3 regions of the Pseudomonas sp. RT6P73 genome follow, and region 1 is predicted to be linked to each of the others. Evidence: predicted binding sites of a transcription regulator. Region 1 holds the regulator's gene; each other region holds the start of a gene.
The links. The regulator FliA, encoded in region 1, starts transcription of late flagellar genes. The targets are predictions, from matches to a motif close to CTAAAGTTTNNNNNNNNNNNGCCGNTAA.

Region 1 (2,198 bases):
TTGACGATCGCGCTATGCAGCTCGCGAGTGAGCTTGCCCACTTCCTGATACAGGCCGCGGTCACGGGTCTGATTGAGCTCATGGATCAGTTGCACAGCGTCGCCGAACCTGCCTTTTTCAAGGCTTTCGACCAGTTCGACCGCGTGTTTTTTCAGGGTCGATTCAAAATCGCCCAGTGAAGATTCTTTATGCTCCATAGCTCCCCCGTGGCGCAGTGGATCAACCGATGCGTTCGAAAATCTTCTCGATTTTTTCTTTCAACGCCTGGGCCGTGAAGGGTTTGACCACATAGCCGTTAACACCGGCCTGGGCCGCTTCGATGATCTGCTCGCGCTTGGCTTCAGCGGTCACCATCAACACCGGCAGGTGTTTGAGCTTTTCATCGGCGCGCACGTGGCGCAGCAGATCGATACCGGTCATGCCAGGCATGTTCCAGTCCGTTACCAGAAAGTCGATGCTCCCGCTGTTGAGAACCGGAATGGCAGTAGTGCCATCGTCGGCCTCGACCGTGTTGGTGAACCCAAGGTCACGCAACAGGTTTTTTATGATCCGCCGCATCGTTGAGAAGTCATCAACGATGAGGATTTTCATGTTCTTGTCCAATTCGACCTCCAAGCAGTCTTAAACGCGCCCAGCACCTGGACGCGCCATTTCAATCAATCCGGCAATGCACTCGATGACTGTCTGGAGCACAACAGATCGCGACCGGTGCAGTTCAACACCACACCGGCCTCGTTCGCAGTGTCCCCACACTGCCTTCAGCGCGCTCGCCACTCCCCCAAACGCCCCCGCAAACGGGCCGCGCACTGGCTGTGTAACTGGCTGACCCGAGATTCGCTGACCCCCAGGACCTCACCGATTTCCTTGAGGTTCAGCTCTTCGTCGTAGTACAGCGCCAACACCAGTCGCTCACGCTCCGGCAAATTGGCAATCGCGTCCGCCAGCGCTGCCTGGAAGCGTTCATCTTCCAGATCGCGTGACGGCTCGAGATGAGCACTCGCGCCATCCTCGTGCAGCCCTTCGTGTTCGCCGTCCTGCAACAGATCGTCGAAACTGAATAACCGGCTGCCCAGGGTGTCGTTCAAAATCCCGTAATAATCGTCGAGACTCAATTGGAGTTCGGCCGCAACCTCATGATCTTTAGCGTCACGACCGGTTTTAGCTTCAATCGAGCGAATTGCGTCGCTGACCATACGGGTATTGCGGTGAACCGAACGTGGCGCCCAGTCCCCCTTGCGTACTTCATCGAGCATCGCGCCACGGATTCGAATGCCCGCGTACGTCTCGAAACTCGCGCCTTTGCTGGCGTCATATTTGGTCGATACTTCAAGCAGGCCGATCATCCCGGCCTGGATCAGGTCTTCAACCTGAACACTGGCTGGCAGACGGGCCAGCAAGTGGTAAGCAATGCGTTTGACCAGTGGCGCGTAACGCTCGATCAGCTCGTACTGCGCGTCACGTGCCGACTTCTTGTAGAGGTTGTAGCCACTGGCTGTCATAGGACGGGTCCTGCGGTCTGTTGCACGAGGCGCTCGACGAAAAACTCCAGGTGCCCACGCGGGTTGGCAGGCAGCGGCCAAGTGTCGACCTTCTGCGCGATCGCCTTGAACGCCAGGGCGCACTTGGAACGCGGGAACGCTTCGTAGACTGCACGCTGCTTCTGCACGGCCTTGCGCACGCTTTCGTCGTAAGGCACCGCACCGACGTATTGTAGGGCGACGTCGAGGAAGCGATCAGTGACCTTGGTCAACTTGGCGAACAGGTTGCGACCTTCCTGCGGGCTCTGGGCCATGTTCGCCAGGACGCGGAAGCGGTTCATGCCGTAGTCGCGGTTCAGCAGTTTGATCAGCGCGTAGGCATCCGTGATCGAGGTCGGCTCGTCGCACACCACCAGCAAGACTTCTTGCGCTGCGCGAACGAAACTGACTACCGAGTCACCAATACCCGCAGCGGTGTCGATCACCAATACGTCAAGGTTGTCGCCGATATCGCTGAACGCCTGGATCAGGCCGGCGTGTTGAGCCGGGCTCAGATGAACCATGCTCTGCGTGCCGGACGCGGCCGGGACGATGCGAATACCGCCGGGCCCCTGCAACAGAACGTCGCGCAGCTCACAGCGGCCTTCGATCACGTCGGCCAGGGTACGTTTGGGTGTCAGCCCCAACAGGACGTCGACGTTCGCCAGCCCCAGATCGGCG
Region 2 (2,198 bases), 3.2 Mb from region 1:
AACAACTGGCAGGTACCCACGGAAGCGAGCGGCCATCGGGTGGCGCGAGCCACCTCCGCCGCCTTGACCGTCCTGTTCGTCGTCGAAATGGTCTTCACTCACGCGTGTTCCTCCAGCAGGCGCCAGCGCAGTTTTTCACCGGCGCGCAGCGGGATTACGGTCAGCTCGCCAAATGGCAGGCTGGTTGGGGCGGTCCACTCATCGCGGACCAGGGTGATGCGATCGGTGTTCACCGGCAGGCCATAGAAGCGCGGGCCGTTGAGGCTGGCGAACGCTTCGAGCTTGTCCAGCGCGTTGCGTTGTTCGAAGGCTTCGGCGTACATCTCGATCGCCGCGTAAGCGGTGTAGCAACCGGCACAGCCGCAGGCCGCTTCTTTGGCGTGCTGGGCATGCGGCGCCGAATCGGTGCCGAGGAAGAACTTGTCGCTGCCACTGGTGGCGGCGTCGAGCAGGGCTTCCTGGTGGGTATTGCGCTTGAGGATCGGCAGGCAATAGAAGTGCGGCCGAATCCCGCCCACCAGCATGTGATTGCGGTTGTACAGCAGGTGATGCGCGGTGATGGTCGCGCCAACGTTGGCCGAAGCCTCGTTGACGAACTGCACGGCGTCCGCGGTGGTGATGTGTTCGAACACCACTTTGAGCGTCGGGAAACGCTCGACCACACGACGCATGTGCTCATCGATGAAGAGCTTTTCGCGGTCGAACACATCGACATCGCCACGGGTGACTTCACCGTGAATCAGCAAGGGCATCCCGACTTCGGCCATGGCCTCGAGTGCAGGGAAGATCTTGTCGATACTGGTGACGCCAGAGTCCGAGTTGGTGGTTGCGCCGGCCGGGTACAGCTTGGCGGCGTAAACGAAACCGCTGGCCTTGGCCTCACGAATTTCTTCGGGCTGGGTACGGTCGGTCAGGTACAGCACCATCAACGGTTCGAAACGACTGCCGGCCGGGCGTGCAGCGAGAATCCGCTGGCGATAGCCGTCGGCTTCAGCGGCGTTACGCACCGGAGGTACCAGGTTGGGCATGATGATGGCGCGACCAAAGGTGCGCGCGACATCCGCAACGGTATTGGTCAACACAGCACCATCGCGAAGATGAATATGCCAGTCGTCGGGACGCAGCAGGGTCAGGCGGTCGGACATGAGGGGATTCCAGGCGGGTCAAACTGAGGGGAATGCTACCGGAAAAGACTCTCTCAGGCACTCGCTATCAAGTTTTGCAGGAACCTTCCGATATCCAACAGGTATGCCGTAAATATGTGTGTCGGTCTTTTTGTTGTAGAAGCCAGTGGAGCCTCCCGTGCGCCAGCGTTATTTAGCCTTGCTCAGTGTGTTTGCCAGCCTCCCTGCGATGGCGCTCACTTTCCAGACACGTCTGGAGAGCATCGAGTGGACGGTCGAAGGTGACAAGTTCGAGTGCCGCCTGACTCAACCGATTACCGATTTCGGTTCGGGTGAATTCGTGCGCCGTGCCGGCGAGCAGGCGACGTTTCGTCTGAAAGCCTACAACGCGATGATCGGCGGCGGGTCCGCGACCCTGCTGGCGGCCGCTGCGCCGTGGCAGCCGGGACGTGGCGACATCAACCTGGGCTCGGTGCGAATCGGCAGCGGCAGCGTGTTGTTCAACAGTTCGCAAGTTCAGGCCGGGCGCCTGATCAGCGGGCTGATGGACGGCCGCAGTCCGGTCATTCGGCATTCCTCAGGCGATGGCCGCGTGTCTGAAGTGCGCCTGTTGCCGGTCAAGTTCAGCAAGGCCTTCAACGACTATCAGGGTTGCGTTGCGAAACTGCTGCCGAAGAATTTCGAGCAGGTCAAACAGTCCGAGATCGGCTTCCCGGGTGAAGGCGTCGATCTCGATCCGCAAGCCAAGGTGCAGTTGCAGGTGATGCTGGAGTTCATGAAGGCGGATCCGACGGTCAATCACATCGAGCTCGACGGGCACTCGGACAACAGCGGCAATCGCCTGACCAACCGCGAGCTGTCACGCCGCCGGGCGTTGGCGGTGATGGACTTTTTCAAGGCCAATGGCATTCAGGAATCGCAGATCACCATGCGTTTCCACGGTGAACGATACCCTGTGGCACCAAACACCAACGCCACCAACCGCGCGAAGAATCGCCGGGTCGCAGTGCGCCTCGATCGGGTAGCACCGACCGAGAAAGTGGCGCCTCAAACCACGACGCCTGGAAGCGCCCC
Region 3 (2,198 bases), 3.4 Mb from region 1:
GACCACATACATCCCGGCACTTTCATACAACCGCTGCGCCCGAAGGTTGTCTTCCAATACCTTCAAATCTACAAAACCTTCCCGGCGTTCCCGAAACACTTCGAACGCATGCAGCAGCAACGCACGACCCAACCCAAGGCCCTGAGCCCGAGAATGCACCACCAGGTTCTTGATGTACGCGCTGGTCCAGCACTGGCATACACCCACGATACCTTCGGCATCCAGCGCAATAAAACACAGGCTCGGATCGTATTCAGGATCGGTCTCGAACCGCTGTTGCCAGACATCCAGTGCCGGCACACGACCACCACCTTCCCGATAACCCAGTTCCATCAAACGATGAACAGCTTCAGCCAGCTCGGGGCGGTATTGGACGAGGTCTATTCCCTGAGGCCAAGTGATCGCAGGCACAACCTCCGCGAGGTTACGCCGCATCAAAAAGCAAAATGCCTCGGCCAAGACTCAGTGACCTTGTTCGGCGACGGCTTTGGCCGCCTCGATCAGGCATCGGGTCAGTTCCGGTGAGGAGAACTTGGTCAGCACCGCGTTGGCCCCGGCCAGGCGCGCTTTCTCGCTGTTCATCGCACTGTCCAGAGACGTGTGCAGCAGCACATAAAGGTGCGAGAAGTCTGGCGTCTCGCGCAGGGTGCGGGTGAAGGCATAGCCGTCCATCTCCGACATTTCGATGTCCGAGACGATCAGGTTGATCTGCTGCGCCGTGCCTTGCAGGTCCAGCAGACAGTCGATGGCTTCTTTGGCGCTGCGGGCGGTGTGGCATTGCAGGCCGAGGTTGCGCAGGGTGTGCACCGATTGCTGCAGCGCGACCTGGCTGTCGTCGACCACCAGAATCCGCGCGTTGCCCAGCACTTCGGCGTCTTCCATGCTCAGTTCGGTTGGGGCCGTTTCGATCTGCGCCGGGGCGATGCCGTGGATGACCTTTTCGATGTCCAGCACTTGCACCAGGGTGCCGTCGACCGAGGTCACGCCGGTGATGTACGAGCGCACGCCGCCGGAGCCGAAGGGCGGCGGGCGGATGTCGGTGGTCAGGCAGTGGACGATCTTGCTCACGGCCTGAACGTGCAGGCCCTGCTTGGAGCGGCTGACGTCGGTGACGATCAGGCAGCCACCGTTCGGGTCTTCCAACGGCCGCTCGCCAATGGCGCGGCTGAGGTCGATCACCGACAGCGAGGCACCGCGCAGGGTGGCGATGCCTTTGACGTGGGGGTGCGACTCCGGCAGCTTGGTTAGCGGCGGGCAGGGGATGATTTCGCTGACTTTCAGCAGGTTGATTGCCATCAGCTTGCCGCTGCGCAAGGTAAACAGCAGAAGCGAAAGTGAGTCTGCGCGGGCTTTTGTGGTGGACATAAAAACCTTCTGTGGAAAAAGGTGATGGGCGAGTAAAAAGTCGCCAAAAGCTATCGATGCCGGGTTATCGACTTGTTGGGGGCAGGCTTTAGGGACATTCCCCGTCCATTGGTCCAATACGGAATTTTGTGGCAAAACACACAACCTGTGGCGAGGGGGTTTACCCCCGTTGGAGTGCGAAGCGCTCCTCGCTTTTTTCCGATAGAACCACATCGTCAGTTTTACGACCGCTTCGCGGCCGAACGGGGGTAAACCCCCTCGCCACAGGGATTGTGCAAGCCTTAATGATTGCGCTATTTCATCCCTAATCGCTTGGCCATCCGCCCAAGATTCGCCCGGTCCAGGCCTAACTCGCGTGCCGCGCTCGCCCAGTTGTCGTGATGCCGTTCCAGGCAAGCGCTGATCAATTGTCGCTGATAATTTTCGGTGGCCTCGCGCAAATCTCCCGCGACCAACGCGACGGGGCTGGCAGCCGGTTGCTCGGTGGCGGCGATTTCAACGCTGCCAGTGGGCAAGTCCAGATCCGCCGCACTCAAACTGAGAATCTTCGGCCGTTCCTTGCAATTACCCAGCGCCTTCAACGCGCTGCGACCAATCAAATGCTCCAGCTCCCGCACATTCCCCGGCCAACCATACGCCAGCAATGCCGCCTGTGCGTCGCTGTTCAATCGCAGGCTGTTAAGGCCCATCCGCGAGCGGTTCTGTTCCAGGAAGTAACCGCTGAGCAGCAACACGTCCCGCCCGCGATCACGCAGAGCCGGCACCAACAGCGGGTAAACACTCAGGCGATGATAGAAGTCGGCGCGGTAGCGGCCGCTGCGCACTTCTTCGGC

Region 2: the regulator FliA is predicted to act here: its motif matches at 1,212-1,239, upstream of ACYZT6_RS21065 (flagellar protein MotY).
Region 3: the regulator FliA is predicted to act here: its motif matches at 1,430-1,457, upstream of ACYZT6_RS21940 (chemotaxis protein CheW).

The regions. Positions count from the first base shown of each region.
Region 1 covers NZ_JBUBUV010000002.1:1,286,710-1,288,907, reverse strand. The annotation lists gene ACYZT6_RS06350 (protein phosphatase CheZ) at 1-197, opposite strand, end outside; gene ACYZT6_RS06345 (chemotaxis response regulator CheY) at 220-591, opposite strand; gene fliA (RNA polymerase sigma factor FliA) at 759-1,499, opposite strand; gene fleN (flagellar synthesis regulator FleN) at 1,496-2,198, opposite strand, start outside.
Region 2 covers NZ_JBUBUV010000002.1:4,517,055-4,519,252, reverse strand. The annotation lists gene rnt (ribonuclease T) at 1-102, opposite strand, end outside; gene pyrC (dihydroorotase) at 99-1,145, opposite strand; gene ACYZT6_RS21065 (flagellar protein MotY) at 1,303-2,198, shown strand, end outside.
Region 3 covers NZ_JBUBUV010000002.1:4,712,054-4,714,251, reverse strand. The annotation lists gene ACYZT6_RS21945 (GNAT family N-acetyltransferase) at 1-435, opposite strand, end outside; gene ACYZT6_RS21940 (chemotaxis protein CheW) at 463-1,365, opposite strand; gene norR (nitric oxide reductase transcriptional regulator NorR) at 1,659-2,198, opposite strand, start outside.